3 regions of the Priestia aryabhattai genome follow, and region 2 is predicted to be linked to each of the others. Evidence: riboswitches for the same ligand, from Rfam matches in the RefSeq annotation. Region 2 holds a riboswitch; each other region holds the start of a gene.
What was found. A riboswitch is a leader RNA that binds a small molecule or an ion and turns the genes downstream of it on or off. The one in region 2 is predicted to bind S-adenosylmethionine.
Positions count from the first base shown of each region.

Region 1: another riboswitch for S-adenosylmethionine. It lies ahead of metK (methionine adenosyltransferase); the one in region 2 lies ahead of M3225_RS22500 (methionine ABC transporter ATP-binding protein).
Region 3: another riboswitch for S-adenosylmethionine. It lies ahead of M3225_RS20595 (Na+/H+ antiporter NhaC family protein); the one in region 2 lies ahead of M3225_RS22500 (methionine ABC transporter ATP-binding protein).

Region 1 covers NZ_JAMBOQ010000001.1:1,232,911-1,240,153, reverse strand. Annotated here, with positions in the region: gene M3225_RS06380 (ABC transporter ATP-binding protein) at 1-93, opposite strand, end outside; gene M3225_RS06375 (ABC transporter substrate-binding protein) at 95-1,093, opposite strand; gene M3225_RS06370 (alpha/beta hydrolase family protein) at 1,265-2,047, shown strand; gene M3225_RS06365 (DUF2584 domain-containing protein) at 2,103-2,345, shown strand; gene pckA (phosphoenolpyruvate carboxykinase (ATP)) at 2,380-3,969, opposite strand; SAM riboswitch class I at 4,344-4,461, shown strand; gene metK (methionine adenosyltransferase) at 4,594-5,796, shown strand; gene M3225_RS06350 (glycosyltransferase family 4 protein) at 5,828-6,973, opposite strand; gene M3225_RS06345 (phosphatase PAP2 family protein) at 6,992-7,243, opposite strand, start outside.
Region 2 covers NZ_JAMBOQ010000005.1:299,404-306,646, forward strand. Annotated here, with positions in the region: gene M3225_RS22470 (acyl-CoA dehydrogenase family protein) at 1-259, shown strand, start outside; gene M3225_RS22475 (arsenate reductase family protein) at 375-731, shown strand; gene gcvH (glycine cleavage system protein GcvH) at 867-1,250, shown strand; gene M3225_RS22485 (YusG family protein) at 1,330-1,575, shown strand; gene M3225_RS22490 (toprim domain-containing protein) at 1,757-2,107, shown strand; gene M3225_RS22495 (thioredoxin family protein) at 2,122-2,421, shown strand; SAM riboswitch class I at 2,602-2,709, shown strand; gene M3225_RS22500 (methionine ABC transporter ATP-binding protein) at 2,841-3,866, shown strand; gene M3225_RS22505 (methionine ABC transporter permease) at 3,859-4,527, shown strand; gene M3225_RS22510 (MetQ/NlpA family ABC transporter substrate-binding protein) at 4,545-5,381, shown strand; gene M3225_RS22515 (carboxymuconolactone decarboxylase family protein) at 5,504-5,869, shown strand; gene sufC (Fe-S cluster assembly ATPase SufC) at 6,110-6,895, shown strand; gene sufD (Fe-S cluster assembly protein SufD) at 6,913-7,243, shown strand, end outside.
Region 3 covers NZ_JAMBOQ010000004.1:390,443-397,685, reverse strand. Annotated here, with positions in the region: gene splB (spore photoproduct lyase) at 60-1,088, opposite strand; gene M3225_RS20605 (transcriptional regulator SplA domain-containing protein) at 1,201-1,449, opposite strand; gene M3225_RS20600 (LacI family DNA-binding transcriptional regulator) at 1,535-2,494, opposite strand; gene M3225_RS29670 (hypothetical protein) at 2,619-2,747, shown strand; gene M3225_RS20595 (Na+/H+ antiporter NhaC family protein) at 2,787-4,097, opposite strand; SAM riboswitch class I at 4,182-4,288, opposite strand; gene M3225_RS20590 (ABC transporter permease) at 4,390-5,157, opposite strand; gene M3225_RS20585 (ABC transporter ATP-binding protein) at 5,150-6,061, opposite strand; gene M3225_RS20580 (YtoQ family protein) at 6,240-6,680, shown strand; gene M3225_RS20575 (Ger(x)C family spore germination protein) at 6,837-7,243, opposite strand, start outside.

The DNA of each region.
Region 1 (7,243 bases), on a different contig from region 2:
TTCAATAGACAAATTAATATGTTCAAGTGCAGTGGTAGCAGACTTTGTCGTAAGATACATATGCTGAACATCTTGAATGTGAAGTTTTGTCATATTACTCACTCATTGCATCTTTGGCGAATTTTGTGTTGACTAACTTGTTGTGATCAATGTGTCTTGGAAGTTCTCCAGATTCATCCATGATTGTTTGTAAATGATCCCACTCTTTTTGATCTAATAAAGGGTTTGTTGCAAAGGATTTTTGGGATTTATAGCGGTCAATAACAGTTTTTAGCGTTTCTTTAGGTGTATCTTCAAAATACGGTGCAACCACTTCAGCAATTTCTTCTGTGCTATGTGTGTCCACCCATTTTTGTGCTTTATAAATAGCTCGAGTAAATTTAGCTGCTGCTTCAGGGTTATCTTTTAAATAGCTTTCTTTGGCCATAAATGTTGTATAAGGAACTGTTCCTGATTCTTTTCCGAAGGAAGCAACGATATGTCCTTTTCCTTGTTGCTCTAAAATACTAGCCGTTGGCTCAAATAATTGAACGTAATCTCCAGTACCAGAAGCAAAAGCATTCGCAACGTTAGCAAAATCAATGTTTTGAACGAGTTTTACATCTTTTTTAGGATCAATATTATGCTGTTTCAGCACATATTCCCCCACCATTTGCGGCATGCCGCCTTTGCGCTGACCAAGAAACGTTTTGCCTTTAAGTTGATCCCATGAGAATTGATCAACCTTTTTACGCGCTACTAGAAATGTTCCGTCGGTTTGGGTTAGCTGTGCAAAGTTGATGACGGGATCACTAGACCCCTGTGCATATACGTAGATTGAAGTTTCGGAGCCGACTAAGGCGACGTCGATGCCGTCAGATAAAAGTGACGTCATCGTCTTATCTCCGCCCCACGTTGTTTTTAAATCTACCTTTAGTCCTTCTTCTTCAAAAAAGCCTTTTGAAATAGCAATGTACTGGGGAGCATAAAAGATAGAGCGAGTTACTTCACCAACACGAACCGTTTGTACAGATGTTGTTTTGCTGCAGCTAATTAGTGGAATGAGTAAAATCATAATAGCAAGCAAAGAAAAGAGCCATTTAATTGGTTTCATAAAGCAAACCTCCTTAAAAGAATAAAATATTTTATGATAATGTATGTAAGAAAGTAGAAGAAGGTGAGTGCCTATATAACATGTGGAAAATCAAAGAAGTATTAGTCAACGATTGAAAGTACACCTTAGCGGGAGAAAACAGGCTAGTTATATAAAGAATGGAGGAAAAAAATGAAAGATGGAACAATTCTTCATAAACAGCGTTTCCCATCACCAAACCCTCGCGTGGCGCTGTGGGTGATTACATATGCATGTCAAGGGCTTAAGATTAAAGGAATGCTCGCAGAGCCAAAAGAAAAAGGGATGTATGACGGCTTTTTATACTTAAGAGGAGGTATTAAGAACGTAGGAACCGTTCGTCCTGCTCGACTCATTCAATTTGCTTCTCAAGGTTTTATTGTGATGGCTCCGTTCTATAGGGGAAATCAAGGAGGAGAAGGAAACGAAGATTTTGCAGGAGATGATCGTTACGATGCTTTTGCAGCTTACGATTTACTGAAGCAGCTGCCCAACGTTAACCATGACCGCATTCATATCTTTGGGTTTTCAAGAGGGGGAGTGATGGCTTTACTCACAGCAATTGAAAAAAACGACAGCCGTTCTCTTGTGTTGTGGGGAGGCGTCACGGATATGGTGCTGACATATGAAGAAAGGGAAGATTTAAGAAGAATGATGAAGCGGGTGATTGGAGGAACTCCTGCTAAATATCCTGAAAGATACGAATGGAGGACACCTTTGCATCGTGCTCATCTCGTCGAGCCGCCGGTCTTGCTCATTCATGGTTTAGAAGATAAAAACGTGTCGATTGATCATTCCTATCAGCTCGAATCCAAACTAAAAGAGTCCAATAAAAAAGTTACCAGCTGGTACTTTGAAAACTTTCCACATGCTTTTCCACCAAAAGAAAATCGAGAAACGGTGAAGAAGTTAACAAAGTGGATGAAAGCGCAATAAAAGATATGCTACGATAGAAAAAACAAGTAGAATAACAGTGAGGAGTGAGAAAAAAATGGGGATGCCACTAGAATTAAATACAATGATTGTGACAAAAGGCAACGAAAAACGTGTAACGGATAACATTTTTCAAATTGAGAAAAAAGGATATCGTTTGTATCCGTTAGATATTCCATTAAACATTCACAAAACGAAAAATGGAGAATGTATTGGAACTGCTGTTGTGCGTAAGGTAGAAATGGAGCAGGAAAAAACCATTGTCACATATGAACTGACAAAATTATATTCGACTAACTAAAAAACCGATCGTCCATAAGACGATCGGTTTTTTATTAGACTCTAGGTCCGCCTAATGTTGAAATGTCAGATGCTACATCATTAAAACGCTTGAAATTAGCTTTGAATTTAGCGGCAAGCTCAGTTGCTTTTTGGTTATAAGCTGTTGCATCGTTCCATGCTTTAGAAGGCTGAAGCACTTCATCAGGAACTCCCGGAACATGAGTTGGAATCGATAAACCAAAAATAGCATCTGTTACTGTTTCGGTATTAGCTAGTTCTCCTTCAAGAGCTGCTTGAACCATAGCTCGAGTGTAACTTAACTTCATTCGTTCACCCACACCGTATTCACCGCCGGTCCATCCAGTGTTTACAAGGTAGACATTTACATTATGTTCATCGATTTTCTTTCCTAGCATTTCTGCATAAGTTGTTGGAGCAAGAGGTAAGAAAGGCTCACCAAAGCATGTAGAGAAAGTAGCCTGCGGCGATGTTACGCCGCGTTCTGTTCCAGCTAACTTACTAGTATATCCGCTCAGAAAATGGTACATCGCTTGTTCTTTTGTAAGCTTGCTGATTGGAGGCAAGACGCCGAAGGCATCAGCAGTTAAAAAGACAATAGCTGTAGGGTGCCCAGCGACGCTTGGCAATACCGTATTATCAATAGAGTCAATTGAATAAGCGGCACGAGTATTCTCTGTTAAACTATTATCATTGTAATCTGCTACTTTCGTATTTTGATTTAACACTACATTTTCCAGTACGGCGCCGAAGCGAATTGCATTAAAAATTTGCGGTTCTTTTTCTTCAGAAAGCTGAATGCATTTCGCGTAGCAGCCTCCTTCAATATTAAATACACCAGAGCTTGACCAACCGTGCTCGTCATCTCCGATTAAACGACGATTTGCATCAGCAGAAAGCGTTGTTTTACCCGTTCCAGATAAACCAAAGAATAATGCAACGTCACCTTCTTCTCCTACGTTAGCAGAACAGTGCATGGATAGAATATTGTTTTGAGGAAGCAAGAAGTTCATCACTGAGAAAATAGATTTTTTCATTTCACCAGCGTACTCAGTTCCTCCAATTAGCACAATGCGCCGCTCTAATGAAAGAATAATGAAGGTTTCAGAATTCGTCCCGTCTGTTTCAGGATCAGCTTTGAATGTTGGAGCTGCTACAATTGTAAACGGCTTCACATCATCATTTGTTTTTTGTTCAGCTGAAGGGCGAATGAATAACTGCTGAGCGAATAGGTTGTGCCATGCAAATTCATTAACTACTTGAATTGGTAACTGATACTTTTTATCAGCTCCAGCATATCCATTAAAAACAAAAAGTTCATCCTGCTTCTTTAAGTGGGTTAAGACTTTTTTGTATAGCGCATCGAATCGCTGAGCAGAAATTGGCTGATTGACAGGTCCCCATTCAACCGTTTTTGAAGACACAGCATCGCTTACAATAAATTTATCCAAAGGAGAGCGACCTGTATATTTTCCGGTTTCGACTGACACAGCACCTGTAGAAGTCAGCGTTCCTTCGCGTCGAGCTAGAATTTTTTCAACAAGTTGTGGAACAGATAATTGGTGTTTTGTTGTTTTTAATTGAAGCAAACCATTTAATTCGATAGACATATCAACAGTACTCATGTGCACTACCTTCCTTTTTTAGCTATTATTTATTCATTAATGTTTGAAATTTATAATTAGTATAACACATTTATTTAATTATTCTATACTATTTAACTAAAAATGTTTGTGTATTATAAAAAAATGTACGTTATACCTATTTTAGACACATATATATGTGCTAGAAGCGAAAAAAGTGAAGTTATTTCAAGTGAAAGTCTCTTTTTGATCTGTCTTGTTAACCAAACTTAGTGATCATTCTTAATAAGGTGTACTATTTTGAAATTTGAGTATGTTACATTAAAACAGATTCAAACGTAAAGAGATGATTTCCATTTGAATGTTGTTGACAGTGAAGCGCTTTTTCATGTATTATATGTCCTTGAACGGATACTCTCTTATCCCGAGCTGGTGGAGGGACAGGCCCTGTGAAACCCAGCAACCATCGTCATTTTTTTGTGTGGACGATAAGGTGCTAACCTGATGCAAGGGCACAACCTTGATCGATAAGAGTGAAAGGCTTATGTAGAATTTGATACCTTTCCTCGATACAAGGAAAGGTTTTTTTATATTTTTTAACGTGTAATGAAAATAAGGGAATGAGTACCGTATCACAATGTATCGTATTTATAAGGAGGAAAACTGATGTCAACACAACGTCGTCTGTTCACGTCAGAATCTGTTACAGAGGGACATCCCGATAAAATTTGTGACCAAATTTCTGACTCAATTCTTGATGCTATCCTAGCAAAGGATCCAAATGCTCGTGTTGCTTGTGAAACAAGCGTAACAACTGGTTTAGTTTTAGTAAGTGGTGAAATTACAACTTCTACTTACGTGGATATTCCTAAAACAGTTCGTGAAACAATTAAAGGAATTGGCTATACTCGTGCAAAATACGGATTTGATGCTGAAACTTGTGCAGTATTAACATCTATCGACGAGCAGTCAGCTGATATCGCTGCTGGTGTAGACCAAGCGTTAGAAGCACGTGAAGGTCAAATGTCAGATGAAGAAATCGAAGCAATAGGAGCTGGAGACCAAGGGTTAATGTTTGGTTATGCATGTAACGAAACAAAAGAATTAATGCCTCTTCCAATTTCATTAGCTCATAAACTTGCTCGCCGTCTAACAGAAGTACGTAAAGAAGAAATTCTTCCTTACCTTCGCCCGGATGGTAAAACACAAGTAACAGTTGAATATGATGAAAACAACAAACCTGTTCGCATCGATACAATTGTTATTTCAACTCAGCATCACCCAGAAGTAACGTTAGAGCAAATTCAACGTAACTTAAAAGAATATGTTATTAATCCAGTTGTGCCAAACGAGTTAATTGATGAAAATACAAAGTATTTCATTAACCCAACAGGACGTTTCGTAATCGGCGGCCCTCAAGGAGATGCTGGTTTAACTGGTCGTAAAATTATCGTTGATACTTATGGCGGATATGCTCGTCACGGCGGCGGTGCATTCTCTGGTAAGGACGCAACAAAAGTAGACCGTTCAGCAGCTTATGCAGCTCGTTATGTTGCGAAAAACATTGTAGCAGCTGATCTTGCTGATAAGTGTGAAGTACAACTAGCATATGCAATTGGTGTTGCACAACCAGTATCTATTTCAATTGATACATTCGGTACAGGAAAAGTTTCTGAAGAAGTACTAGTAGATGTAGTACGCAAAAACTTTGACCTACGTCCAGCAGGCATCATTAAAATGCTTGATTTACGTCGCCCGATTTATAAGCAAACAGCAGCTTACGGTCACTTTGGTCGTACAGATGTGGAGCTTCCTTGGGAGTTCACAGACAAAGCTGAAACATTAAAAACTCAAGCTTTAGCTAAATAATAAAAAATCTCCGTGAAAACGGAGATTTTTTTTATGCCCATTGAATATCTTCAGCGGATTTTTCTACGACATCTTCATATTCTGAAAGCAAATGCTGAAAAATGGCATCCCATGATTGAGTAAGAGCATAGTGTCTCGCTGCATGGCCAAAGTGAAGCCGCTGGTGCAAATCATCGAGTAAACCTGTAATAGCCGAACCGAATTCTTCTAAGGAGTGAGGTTTGCAAAGGTAGCCATTTCGCCCGTGCTGAACCATCTGTTTAACTCCTCCTGCATTTGCTGCCACCACAGGAGTTCCAGAAGCAAGAGACTCCAGTACAACATTTCCGAAGGTTTCTGTTTCTGAAGGAAAAACAAACAAATCAGATGATGAATAGATATGAGCAAGTTGCTTACCTTCAAGAAAGCCTGTAAATGTCATATGCTCAGATGCTTGCTGCTGCATTTGTTCCTTTAAAGGGCCGTCTCCCACAATAACCCAGTGAATTTGATGGCGGATATGATCAGGTAGAGATCGTGCAATTTTCAGTAAAAAATCAGCGTTCTTTTCTTTAGCTAATCTTCCTACATACGTTAAAATGTAGGGTTTTTTAATATTATATTTAATACGAATATCAAAGCGGTCATAGTGGGGATGAAATAATTTGTGATTTACCCCTCGCGACCAAATAGCTACGTTGTGAAACCCTTGTTCTTCTAGCTGCTGTTTGGTCACTTCAGAGGGAGCGAATATTTTTTGCACAGGTTTATAAAACCATTTCATATATTTTTGCAGTGGTACACGCATCTTCTCAAGTTCATAGTGAGATAAATAATCATCAAAATTGGTATGATAAGAGCCGACAAGAGGAACACCTAATCTTTTTCCATAATAGGAGCCGCAAAGCCCCATTGTAAAAGGAGTGGCCAAATGAATAAGAGAAGGATTGAATTCCTGCAGCTGCTTTTTAATTTTTAGAACGTTTGGCAATGAAAAGCGGCTGTTTGGATAAAGGAAAAACGGCATGCTAGGCGAACGGTGAACATACGTTGAAAATGAACGGTCATGAGCAAATTCAGGAGCAAATACCTGGATGGGAATTTGCTTTGAATTGACATACTGAGTAAATTGATAAAGTGTTTTAGCAGCACCGTTAACTTCCGGAGCAAATGTATCCGTAAATAAAGCAATTCTCATTAGTATTCCTCCTATCAATTATGTTAAAAATATGTTCAGTGAAACAGCACCTGAAAAGATGCCCAGTATCAGGCCTACCATGACATCCGTCGGATAGTGCAGACCGAGATAAATTCTTGAAATTCCTACCGTTACTGCAAGCGGCAAAAGAACGGCAGCGAAGGCTGGATAAACAATCATAAGAGGGGTAACCAACGAAAAAATAGCTGTTGTATGCCCAGATGGAAATGAATGATCTTTTAATGGATTTTCTAATACTTTTGTATGTTT
Region 2 (7,243 bases):
TACTGAAAAAGCCATTTCCAAAACAGGAGCAGATCAAAACAGTTTAAAAGTAAAATATACGCAAGTATTTTGCCAAGAAGCATTTAATCGAATCGAAGCAGATGCAAAAGAAACGTTAATTGGCGTTGAACAAGGTGATACGCTTAGAGTCATGCTTTCGTCTCTTCGCAAGTTAACGCGCTATACACCAATCAATGTGATTAGCGTAAAGCGCGAGATTGCGAAAACGCTTCTAAAAGTAGAGAAATTTACAGTTTAAACAAAAAGGAGCTCGTTTCGCGAGCTCCTTTTTGTTTAAGAAGCCTCTATCTAGGTAAATGATAAAGGATGTGTTAAAATACGAAAAAAGCTTAAAATAAAGGGTGGTTGACGAAATGTCATTATTTTTTTATTCATATCCAAAGTGTGGTACGTGTCGAAAAGCAAAGAAGTGGCTGGATGATAACGGAGTAGCGTATGAGGAAATTCATATTGTAGAAAACCAGCCAACAAAAGAGCAGCTGCAATCTTATTATCAGAACAGCGGCTTAGAATTAAAAAAATTCTTTAATACAAGCGGTAAAAAATATCGCGAATTAGGGCTTAAAGATAAAGTAAGTAGTGCGAGTGAAGACGAACTTCTGTCTATTCTTGCGTCAGATGGCATGTTAATTAAGCGTCCGCTGCTAACAGATGGACAAAAAGTAACGCTTGGTTTCAAAGAAGAGCAGTTTGAGAACGTGTGGAAGTAAGTTTTCAAATAGAAAATTTTTACCTTTTACGTTACACTGTTAATAGGAAGTTATTTTAGGTTGTAGAAAGTGTTCTCCACGTTGAAGGCGCTTTTTATATAAACAAATTACGATACATATTTTGGAGGGATTAAGATGAGTACACCAAAAGATTTGCGTTATTCTGAAGAGCATGAATGGGTAAAAACAGAAGGAGACGTTGTCCGCGTAGGTATTACACATTTCGCTCAAGCTGAGCTTGGAGACATCGTATTCGTGGAACTGCCAGAAGTAGGAGCAACAGTAGAAGCTGACGAGCCGTTTGGTAGCGTTGAATCAGTAAAAACAGTTTCTGAACTTTACGCACCAATTAGCGGCGAAGTTGTAGCAGTAAACGACAACTTAAGCGATAGCCCTGAACTTGTTAATGAATCTCCATACGAAGAAGCATGGATGATTACAATCAAACCATCTGATGCTTCTCAAGTAGACAAGCTAATGACAGCAGAACAATACGAAGAAATGACAAACGAAGGATAATATTCCTCCATAAATTGTCTTTATGAAAAGTTTTTGACTGGACACTCTATTAGTAAACAAGCTAAAGGAGTGTCTTTTTATGTTTGAACGACAAAAAATGGACGTTACAGATCGCGTTACAGCTAAATTTCATGACGGCGGTATGAAATTATATGTTGATAAGCAGCCAATTGGTGAAGTTAGTTACGGAACAAGCGGCAATGAATACCGTTTTGAAGAAGGATATTCGCAAGAAAATAATAAGTTCTATCAATATGCAGACGTACAAAAGCAAGGTGAAGCGCAAAAATATACAGACTGCGACGAAGAAGCAGGATGGTGCTAAACAGTGGCAACTGCCGCTGTTTTTCTTGTTTTATGGAAACAATATGGCCTAAGCTGCTTTTTAAAACAGTTCTTTCTTGCAAATTTCTTTTAAAAAACAGGTGAACTGTGATACATTAACGAATATTGTATAGCATAAAGAAATGATGTTACTATACAACTGATGATTATGGGTGATGAAAATGGGGCTAATTGAAATTGAAAAAGTAATTATTGTCGAAGGAAAATCAGATAAAAAACGTATTCAAGATATCATTCGAGAACCAATCGAAATTATCTGTACAAACGGTACGATTAGTTTATCAAAGCTGGATGAAATTATTGACTGTACGTTTAACAAAGAGGTATACATACTCGTTGACTCTGATGATTCAGGGAATAAGCTGAGAAAACAATTTAAACGAGAGCTTCCGGAAGCAGAGCATCTATATATTGATAAAATGTACCGAGAAGTTGCTGCCGCCCCTAGACATCACATAGCAACAGTATTACTGAGTGCCAATATCGATGTTAATGCAGAATTTTTAACATAAAAGGAATGAGCAACATGCAAGAATGGAGCGAAAAACAGCTTGATGATCAGTTAAAAGAAGGAGAAAGAGCGTTTATCTTTTTCCATACGCCTTTTTGCGGAACATGTCAGCTGGCAAAAAAAATGTTAACCGTAGCAGAAGTTATGCTTCCAGATATAACCATAGGAATGAGCAATTTAAATTATATGCCTTCAAAAGCAGAAGTATTTTCAATTGAAAGTGTACCCTGCTTGATTGAAGTGAAAAATGGCTCAATGGTAAAAAAACTCTATGCGTTTCATTCCATTGAGCACGTGCTTGAAGAGCTTCGGTAATCAAACGTTTGTTTAAAATGAAGAAATTGAAAGAGGGCGAACCGTTGGGGCTGTTGAAATCTTGGGATATTATCCCAAAGACAAAATCTGTTGACAGCCTATCTGACACATGCTAAAATCACACTCATGAATGTTCATAAATGAATGAATATTTCCCAAAAACAAAATAATTGTTGCGAACTCTTATCAAGAGAGGTGGAGGGACTGAGCCCTGTGAAACCCGGCAACCGTCAGACTAACTGAAATGGTGCCAATTCCTGCAAAGCTATGCGCTTTGAAAGATGAGAGAAAGGATTAAATATCGAGCCTTTCTGTCATGCGCAGAGAGGCTTTTTTAATGGGGAAAATTGTTTTACGGCTTTTTCATTCTATAGGGCAACCTAATATAATTAAGTTTTTACTAAAGAAGGTGAAGAAATATGATTACATTAACAGACGTTACAAAAATTTATCAGGCCAAAAGCGGTCAAGTAACAGCTGTTGATAATGTGAATCTAACCGTTAACCAAGGTGAAATTTACGGAATTATTGGTTATAGCGGAGCGGGGAAAAGCTCTTTAATTCGCTTGCTAAACGGATTAGAAACACCAACAACAGGAACGGTCGAAGTAGCAGGTAATGATATTGGAAAAATTAAAGGCGGAAAACTCAGAAAAGCTAGACAAGAAATCAGTATGGTATTTCAGCACTTTAATATCTTGTGGTCGCGTACGGTACGAGAAAATATTGCCTTTCCGTTAGAAATAGCAGGGATTTCAAAAGAGAAAAGACTGAAACGAGTAGATGAGCTCATCAAGCTAGTTGGACTTGAGGGTCGTGAAAATGCTTATCCATCACAGCTTAGCGGTGGACAAAAACAGCGTGTTGGTATTGCTCGAGCGCTAGCGAATAATCCAAAAGTATTGCTGTGTGATGAAGCAACATCAGCGCTTGATCCACAAACGACAGATTCCATTTTAGATCTGTTAGTAGATATTAATGAGAAGCTAGGGTTAACAATTGTATTGATTACACATGAAATGCACGTCATTCGTAAAATTTGTCATCGAGTAGCTGTTATGGAAAATGGCGCAGTGGTAGAAGAAGGACAAGTGCTAGAAGTATTCAGAAAACCTAAGCAGCCGATTACAAAACGATTTGTTCAACAGATTTCTGAACCAGAAGAAACGTTTGAAACGATTGAACAAGTACAAGAGTTATATCCAAGCGGTCAAATTATTCAGCTGACATTTGTTGGCGGAAAAGCAGAGCAACCGCTAATTACAGCGATTTTAAAACAGTTTGACGTAACGATTAATATTTTGCAAGGAAAGATTTCTCATACACAAACAGGTTCATATGGAACGTTGTTTGTTCATTTAGACGGGGAATTAACAGAAGTTGAAAAAGTCATTGCATACATTAATGAGCAGCAGGTAGAAGTGGAGGTAATGACAAATGCTTGAGAAACTATTTCCAAACGTTATTTTAGATGATTTTATTCAAGCGACAAATGAAACACTATATATGACGGCTATTTCAGTTGTAGCAACATTTGTTCTAGGTATTTTATTGGGCTTGCTTTTATTTTTAACGTCCAAAGGACAGCTTTGGCAAAACAAACCTTTATATGCCATTGTGTCAGCAGTGGTAAATATCTTTCGTTCCATTCCATTCATTATTTTAATTGTTTTACTGATTCCATTTACCAAAGCGTTGGTAGGAAGTATTTTAGGTGCTAATGCAGCGTTACCTGCTTTAATTGTTGGAGCAGCACCATTTTATGCGCGTCTTGTAGAAATTGGTCTGCGCGAAATTGATAAAGGTGTTATTGAAGCTGCTAAATCAATGGGAGCAACAACAAGCACCATTATCTTTAAAGTGCTGCTACCTGAATCGCTGCCAGCTTTAATTTCTGGTTTGACGGTAACAACTATTGCATTAGTTGGCTATACGGCAATGGCGGGTGTGATTGGAGCTGGAGGTCTTGGGAACCTTGCATATTTAGAAGGATTCCAGCGCAGTCATAATGACGTAACGCTAGCTGCTACGATCTTAATTTTGATTATTGTATTTATTATCCAACTTATCGGAGATGCGATTACTGCAAAAATTGATAAAAGATAAAGGGAGGATTATTTATTATGAAAAAATGGCTTTCGGCTTTAGCATTAACATCCGCATTAGTAGTAGGATTAGCTGCGTGTGGATCTAACAATGGATCAAAAGATGAAAAGAAAATTGTCGTGGGTGCATCTAATACGCCTCATGCTGAAATTTTAGAACAAGCAAAACCAATTTTGGAAAAACAAGGAATTGACTTAGAAATTAAAAAGTTCCAAGATTACATCTTACCAAACACAGCTCTTGCAAACAATGAAATTGATGCAAACTACTTCCAGCACGTTCCTTATATGAATTCAGTGCTAAAAGATCACAAGGGTGAAAAAGGTTATGATTTCGTAAGTGCCGGTGCCATTCACATCGAACCAATCGGTATCTACTCTAAAAAATACAAAAGCTTAAAAGACCTTCCGAAAAACGGCACGGTTATTATGCGTGATGCAGTAGCAGAGCAAGGGCGTATTTTATCAATCTTTGAAAAAGCCGGCGTGATTAAATTAAAGCCAGGCGTGAAGAAAATCGATGCCCAAATTAAAGATATCGTAGAAAACCCTAAAAATTTAAAGTTTAAAGCCGATGTTGAAGGCGGATTGTTACCTCAAATGTACAAAAACAATGAAGGTGACGCTGTTGTTATCAATGCCAACTATGCTATCGATGCGGGTTTAGATCCAGTAAAAGATCCAATCGCAGTGGAAAGCAAAGAAAATAACCCATATGCAAACATCATTACGGTTCACAAAGGTGACGAAAACAAAGATACAGTGAAAGCTTTAGTGAAAGTTCTTCACTCTAAAGAAATTCAAGACTACATTAAAGAAAAATACAAAGGCGGAGTCCTGCCTGTAAATAAATAATAGAAGAAAAGCGCTTGCCCACTGTGGGTAAGTGCTTTTTTTGTATGCGGGAAAACGAATAACTCTTATTTTTCTCACGTATACTAACCGTGAAAACTTTACTGATGATGGGAGCTGACGTTATGCAGCAAGAAGCACGTCATTCAACTGAGCAAGCACTTCATGATTATAAAATGGGTGTTGGGAAATTTAGCGAAAAATTGCCGGAAGTAACAAAAACGTTTAATGCGTTTACTGAAGCATGTTTTGGAGAAGGTTCTCTTTCTAAAAAAGAAAAGCAGTTAATTGCGCTAGGAATCAGCGTAGTAGCTCAAGACGAGTACTGTATGATCTATCATACAAAAGGCTGCATTGATCAAGGTGCAACTGAGCAAGAAATTTTAGAAGCATGCGGAGTGTCAGCAGCATTTGGCGGAGGCGCAGCGATGAGTCAGTCCGTTACGCTTGTCCAAGAGTGCATTTCTGAACTGACTAGCCACACGCACTAAGTAAATAAAGCGGGTGAAAAAAGCTTGTCTTAGAAGGCTCCACAGGGTCTTTTAAGGCAACTTTTTTATGATTGGATTTAGTCTTAAAAAACGTACATAATGGTTTAAAACCTTTTGGGTCAAAAGGTTGCTATAAATTTTCATTTGTTATAAGATTGTAATGAGAATAAAATGAGAATAATTAAAAAGATATAGGTATATCGTTTTTTACTATATACGTCTATAACTGGAGGTTTTAATATGGCAGGGTCAACTTTAACAATTAAAGATCTTCATGTTGCAATTGAAGGTAAAGAAATTTTAAAAGGTGTTAATTTAGAAGTTAAGGGCGGCGAAATCCATGCAATCATGGGACCAAACGGTACTGGTAAATCAACATTATCTTCAGCAATCATGGGACATCCTAAATACGAGGTTACACAAGGAAGCATCACGCTAGACGGCGAAGATGTACTTGAGATGGAAGTAGATGAGCGCGCTCGTGCAGGTCTATTCCTAGCGATGCAATACCCAAGTGAAATCAGCGGTGTAACAAATGCAGACTTCTTACGTTCAGCAATTAATGCTCGTCGTGAAGAAGGCGAAGAAATTTCACTAATGAAATTCATCCGTCAATTAGATAAAAACATGGATTTCTTAGAAATGGATCAAGACATGGCACAGCGTTACCTAAACGAAGGTTTCTCTGGCGGTGAGAAGAAGCGTAACGAAATTCTTCAATTAATGATGCTTCAACCAGGAATTGCAATTTTAGATGAAATTGACTCTGGTTTAGATATTGATGCGTTAAAAGTTGTATCAAAAGGCATTAATGAACTGCGCGGCAGCGAGTTCGGTTGCTTAATGATTACTCACTACCAACGTTTATTAAACTATATTACACCAGATAAAGTTCACGTTATGATGCAAGGTCGCGTTGTAAAATCAGGCGGACCAGAATTAGCACAGCGTCTAGAGGCAGAAGGTTATGACTGGATCAAACAAGAATTAGGTATTGAAGACGAAACTGTAGAGCAAGAAGCTTAAGAGTTAGGAGGATCTCTATGACTATTGATACGAAATTACCATTTGATCAAGAGTACATCAGTAGCTTTTCAAAAGAAGCTAATGAACCAAGTTGGCTGCTAGATCTTCGCTTACAAGCTCTTGCGAAAGCAGAAGATCTTGCACTTCCAAAGCCAGATAAAACAAAGATTTCGAAATGGAACTTTACTGCTTTTGACAAGCACGTTTCACAGGCAAGCACAATCTCATCTGTAGACGAGCTTCCAGAAGTGGTTAAAGCATTGATTGATACAGAAGCTGTTAAAAATTTATATGTTCAGCGTGACCAAACAGCTGCATATTCAACGTTAACAGAAGAGCTAAAGTCTC
Region 3 (7,243 bases), on a different contig from region 2:
AAATTGAAAAGCTATTTTGGCTAACGTATCAAAATAACTTTTCAATTACTGTAGAATAATCACGTAAAATACTCGATTTTCGCATTCGGAAAATATTGATCAATGTAATATTCCAATGTCTCTCTTAATTCTTGTTCTTCATCTTTCGCGTATACATACTTTCCAATTCCGTAACGCCCCCATTTGTAGCGGCGCTCTTCTTCATTCATCTCAAGCTTCGTTTTGGGATAGTTTTTTTCGATCACCCGTTTGGCTGGCTTGGTAAAGCGATGTTGAATCATTTCAAATGTAATATCATCTCTTGACTCCTCAGGTATAGAAGCATCAAGCTTTTCAAATAATTGACGATATCCCTCCTGCCATCCTTCATGAATATAAATAGGAGCAACAATAAAGCCAAGTGGATATCCAGCTTTTGCGACTTTATTAGCAGCTTCAATCCGATAATCAAGAGGAGATGTACCAGGTTCAAAGTTTTTAATAACATAATCGGCATTTATACTAAAGCGAAAGCGCGTGCGGCCATTATGCTTAGCATACAACAAATGATCCACGTGATGAAATTTAGTCACAAAGCGCAGTTGACCTAGTTCACTTTCCCCAAAATATTCAATAGCGCGCTTTAATGAATGCGTTAAATGATCAATTCCTACGATATCAGATGTACAAGCCGCTTCAAAACGCGTTATTTGAGGGGCTCTTTCCTGCATATATTGTTCTGCTTGATCTAATATTTCTTCAACATTCACGTATGTGCGAATATACGGTTTGCTTCCCATTGTTGTTTGCAAATAACAATAGTGACAGTGCCCCATACATCCTGTTGCAAACGGTATTGCATATTCCGCTGACGGTTTAGATGTATCAAATTTTAACGTTTTACGCACGCCAACCACTAAAGTCGATTTAGCGTTGCGGTATTTTTGTAAATCGTTTTTTCCCGGTATATTACGTACTTGATTATGAGAAGTTGTTTGACGAATCTCAATTCCCATCTTCTCAAACTTTTCTTTTAATTGAACACCAAGCGGATACTCCATTGCCCCTGGCTCAATGTATACTAACTGAGGTACAAAAGGTTTTATCATCATGTACACTTCCTTTTTTCTTATACTAATAGCGTTTGAAAAATAAAAAGACTATATCCTTGGTAATTATTTTTCAGACCAAAAAAGACTCTCCGTGTAGGAGAGCCTTGCGTCAATCATATTGTTCATAATCAAATATCTTGTTATACATTTTTTCGGCTTCTTCATACGTTGAATACACGGCATCATCTTCAGCTAACAAATGATAAGACTCATGTAAAAACAGCGCTTTTTCATCTTTATTTTCAGGATGTTCCACAATTTCAGCTTGATTAATATTAGCAACGTTTGCCGTATGAGGATTTCGGTAAATAACAAATACTTGATCTCCCACTTGATATTCTTTTTTCTCCACGATCATCATCCTTTTCTTCTTCCTTTACTCGTATGATGTCCGCTTTTGCTCATTTTATCCGGTAAAACCATGTGGTGAGACCCTCAAGAATTCATACACTTTCACGCTCAATAAATCGAAAAGGTAGCTCAACTTTCTGAGGCACCTTGTTTCCAACTAATGTAAAAAGCGTTTCGCCCATCTCCTTAAGAGGAAGTTCTATCGTTGTGATTTGTAAATAAGAAGAAAGTGGATGATTATCAAAACCAATGATAGCTAAATCGCCAGGAACTGAAATACCAGCTTGTTCGCACTGAGCTTTTATTCCGATAGCCACTTGATCGTTTGTGACTAAAAGCGCCTGAGGTCGATTTTTCATCTGCACCAATTTTTTTACCACTTTTTCACCATCTGTCACGTTCAAACAGTCTTGAAAAACCCATTCCGGCTGATAAGGCTGATTTATTCTTTTTACATATTCTTTGTATGCTTGTTGCCGCTGTTGACTATTTGTACCAGTCATTCTTCCAATACAATATCCAATATCCCTATATCCTTTTTCTTTTAAATACATAAGCGCCTGCTGAAAAGCTGCATAATGATCGACGTATACGGAGCGAATAGAACGATTCTGTACGTTTTCGCACACGGCTATCGGCCCGTACTGCTGATAATATTCAATTGTGCTCCAACTGCTTGCTCTAGAACAAATAATCACTCCATCAACTTGCTTTGTTTTTAGCATATGAAGCGCTTCTTCTTCTTTTTTTAAATCATAGTTCGTCTGACAAATAACAAGCTGATACTGCTTTTCTAACGCTTGAGAGGCCACTCCTTCTAAAAGCAGGCTGAAATACGGATGATTAATAAAGGGTAATACGACGGCAATCATATTCGTTTTTCCTTTTGATAAGTGAACCGCATTAATGTTTTGTTCATAATTAAGTTCTTGAATAACTTTTTCTACCAGCCGGCGCTTTTCTTCTTTTACATACGGATGATGATTTAGCACCCGGGATACAGTTGAAACAGATACACCAGCTTTTTTTGCGATATCTCGGATATTTGTCATGTTTTCACCTTTTTCTCTTGCGCTGAAACGCGTTTCATACTTTATTCTCATTATAAAGTGAAATAGCAATAAGCTAAACCCGTTACAATCGTGTTTTTATTCATTTACGTAAGGAGGTCATTTTATGGGTATTTTATTATTCATTTTATTATGCGGAATTGAGATTGGAGGAGCGGCTTATGCACTTAAACAAAATGAGACGCTTTGGAAGGAGTTAGACAAAGAAAAGCCAGCTGATTTTTTCAAACAGTAAAAAACCCTTAAAAAGAACATTCTTTTTAAGGGTTTGGCATTACGCAGCTTCTTTAGATGATTTTGATTTTTTATTTAACCGAGGAAAACCAATTACAATTGCAATGATACCGCAAACCGCTGTTAACATTGGATAGAATGTAAATGGAATAATCTCAATCGGTGACACTTTGGCAAATCCTGCTGCTAGAAGCATTTGTGCACCATAAGGGATAAGCCCTTGAACGCTGCATGAAAACAAGTCGAGCAGACTGGCTGATTTACGATTATCAATTGAATACTTATCAGAGATTTCTTTCGCTAACGGACCTGCCGTAATAATTGAAATCGTGTTATTAGCCGTTGCTAAATTTGTTAAACTTACTAATCCAGCGATACTGAATTCTCCGCCTTTTTTTGTTTGAATGCGCCGTGTTAATAAGTTCAATAAGAAATTAATACCGCCGTTATAGCGAATTAGCTCAACCATTCCGCCAATTAAAAGAGATAAAATAATTAATTCCGACATTCCGCCAATACCTTCTGTCACAGTTTTAGCAAGAGAAGAAAGCGTGTAGCTTCCGTCAGCTAATCCGATCACGCCGGCTAGTACAATGCCTCCGGTTAAAATGCTTAATACGTTTGCACCAAATATTGCCGCTGCTAGCACACCGATATAAGGCAAGATTTTAAACCAGCTAAAATCTTTAATTTCTACTGAAGACGTGTTGCCAAGCGTCATTACAAGCAATAAAATCACCGTAACGATCGCTGCAGGAAGTACAATAAAAAAGTTTACTTTTAATTTATCTGTCATATTTGTTTTTTGCGTACGAACTGCTGCAATGGTCGTATCAGAAATTACGGATAAATTATCTCCAAACATTGCACCACCAACAACGGCCGCAATTGCCAGTGTAATGGATACATGCGCTTGCTCACTGATTCCTACAGCGATAGGCCCTAACGCAGCGATTGTTCCCATTGACGTTCCCATCGAAATTGAAATGAATGCGCCAATAACAAAGATTCCGACTACCACTAAGCTTTGCGGAAGCACAGACAGAGCTAAGTTTACCGTTGAATCAACAGCTCCCATGCCTTTAGCGACTTCGGAAAAAGCACCTGCTAAAATGAAAATAAGCACCATAATAATGATATCAGGATGCCCTGCTCCTTTAGCAAAACGTTCAACTTTTACATTAAGTGAATCTTTGCGGTTCATAGCCAGCGCCACAATGGCTGCAATGATGATAGCTACTAATACCGGCAGCTTATAAAAATCTCCCGTTATAATTCCTGATCCGACAAACAGGACTAAAAAGACGCCCAGCGGTAACAGCGCCCAGCCGTTTCCTTTTTGTTGTTCCATTCTTAACACCTCTTGTTTACGTAATAAAAAAGACCTCTTCTTATTGATAAGAAGAGGTCTCTTATTTGTATCATAAGATTACCCTTCTCATCTTCCAAACGAAACATCGTCTGCTGGATTTAGCACCGCACTGCGTACAGCCAGTTGCCGAGACATCATAGGGCCAGTCCCTCCGTCTCTCTTGATAAGAAGTTTGTAGTTGTTTTAAAAATAGTCTTTCACTACTGTAATCTCTTTTTATTTAATTGTCAAATGCTATTTTAGAAAAATATATAGTGCGAAAATTCTCACATCAATTAGCTACGTCACGTTTCAAAAACGCTACCCATGCTACGCCCATAAAGAAGACAAAATGCGCTATTAAGATAAAGATTGAAAATGGAATTGTCATTCCGTCAAACATCGGCTTCATTCCGTCCATATACTGCACAAAGTCCGTGTTGGCAAATAATAAAAATTTCCCCCACCATAAATCTAGCTCCGATACTAATCGGGTTACAGCTTTCGCACCGATACTCACAACGATAGCTAAACTTGAAGCAAGCGCGCTATTTCTAAATAAAGACGACAGCATAAATGCGAACGTCATCATCATGAACGTTTCCATATACGCACTGTCATACGTAAGCGTAATATGTTTAAGCAGCTGCGCATCTCCTTCTAGACTGGTAAATCCAAAGAACAATGCTCCCCATACAAACGAAAAAAGTAAATAGCTCAGTAAATAATACAAGCTAATTAAAATGAGCGTTATGTACTTGGATGTTAAAATCGTTGAACGTCTAGCCGGGCGAATTAAAAGAAGCTTAATAGTACCTGCTTCAAACTCTTTTGAAACAATCGATCCCCCCACAGCAAGAGCGAAAAATTGAACAAGAATCAGCATACCTGAACTAAATGACAGGAAGTTCAAAATGTTTTCTTCTGTCCCTGCACTGTTTGCCACTTTCTTCATTAAAAGAGCCATACAAAGAGTTAAAATGCCAATTGTAATAAGCGTGATTTTTGTACTTCTTTTGTGAAACCATTTCATATGTTCATTTTGAATTAACTTAAGCATGGTGCTCTCCTTCCGTAACGGACATAAACGAATCTTCAAGCGTCTCATAAACAGGGGTAATTCGGTAGACTAAAATGTCGCTGTCCACTAATTTTCTATTCACAGCTGGAATTTGCTCTTTTACAATCGCTACATCGATAATATCTGATCTCATCGTCACTTCAAATTCTTGTGTTAAAAGATCCACTGCTTTTTGCGCGTCAGACACTTCAAATTCTACATACATTCCTTGATCTTGACGATTTGGAGATAGATCTTGAATTGCTTTTAACTCACCATCTTGAATAATACCAACGCGGTCACACAATGCTTCTACTTCTTTTAATAAGTGGCTCGCGATTAAGATTGAAATTCCTTCTTCTGTGCAAAGCGTTTGTAAATATGTACGAAATTCTCTCATTCCCGCTGGGTCTAGACCATTTGTTGGTTCGTCTAGTAAAAGCAATGCAGGCTTATGTAAAATAGCTTGAGCTACTCCTAAACGCTGTCTCATTCCAAGAGAATACGTCTTCACTTTTGCATGAATGCTGTTTTCAAGCTTTACTAAAGCAATCACTTCATCCAAACGTTCTGATGTGATCCCTTCATGCATATTAGCAAAGTGTTTTAAATTTTGATAGCCCGTCAGATAATCATAAAACTCAGGGTTTTCAATAATCGCTCCAATTGATTTCATAGCTGATGTAAACTGTTCTTTTAAAGGAAAGCCATTGACGGTAATCGTTCCCTTTGTTTCTTTAATCAGCCCTACTACCGTTCGAATTAGCGTTGTTTTACCAGAACCATTTGGACCAAGCAACCCAAAAATCTCACCGCGCTTAACGGATAAGGATACATCATGCAAAATGGTTTTCTTCCCAATTACTTTACTGACATGATCTACTTGTAGCACTGTTTCTGTCATCATGTACATCCTTTCTTTAATTAGCAATACGCCTTCTATTGTTTCTCTTTTTTATCTATTTGTCTACCATAACCTTATTTTTTGGTAAAGCACCCCATTCAAATCATTCGTATTATCCGCTTACATTTGATAAAATAAAACAAATATTAACTATCAGTTAGAGGAGGACTTTTACATAATGAACTTAACTGTATACCTTGCCGGGCAAATTCACGATAACTGGCGAGACGAAATTAAAAACCAAGCGGAGCAATTAAACCTTCCCCTTACGTTTGTTGGTCCGATGGCAGACCATGACCGCTCCGACAACATTGGAGAAGAAATTTTAGGAAAACAGCCTAACGCTGTTTTAAAAGATGAAGCTGCTTCCCAAATTAATAATTTACGTACGCAGGTGCTGCTGAAAAAATCTGATGTGGTCATTGCTTTATTTGGCGAAAAATACAAGCAGTGGAACAGCGCAATGGATGCTGCGACAGCCATTTCATTAGATAAACCGCTAATTTTGGTTCGCCCTGAAAAACTGCACCACCCGCTTAAAGAACTGTCAAACAAAGCGCAAGTTGTAGTCGAAACGCCGGAACAGGCTCTTCAAGCGCTTGCTTATATTTTTGAATAACAAATAAGAGCTGCCGGTTCTGGACAGCTCTTATTTACCATTTCTCCTCGAAGTTTCGTACTGAATATAGGGGGAATATTTTTTAGCCAGCTCTAAGGTTATCCTTTGGGCTTTTTTATTTCTGAGATCAAAACAAGCAAAGCTAAACTTAGATACTCACTTTTTTGATCCTGACGTTCCATAATCTTTAATTATTAATTTCACATCATAGTTAATCGGTACTTCACTAAACGTTTGATCCCAATTGTCTTTGACCCTCATCCATACCCTAGGCCTCTTAATTCTCAATTGATTTCCGAATCCGGCCACATCGACTTTATATTCTTTTTGCATTTTTTCTACTGTGTTTCTTACGAGATGCTTCACTTTTTTTTCTGAAGTTTTTTGCGCCTTCTGTAAAAATTGGTTTTTTAAAGGGTTTCCGGAGACCACCCAATTTTCAGACAGCCGTCCCTCTGATTCAATATGTACATCAAAAGAGATATTATTTCCTCTAACATGAGGTTCAATATGACTTTTCATAGATTCTATTTCATATACGATCAGCTGACTGGTCTTTTTAT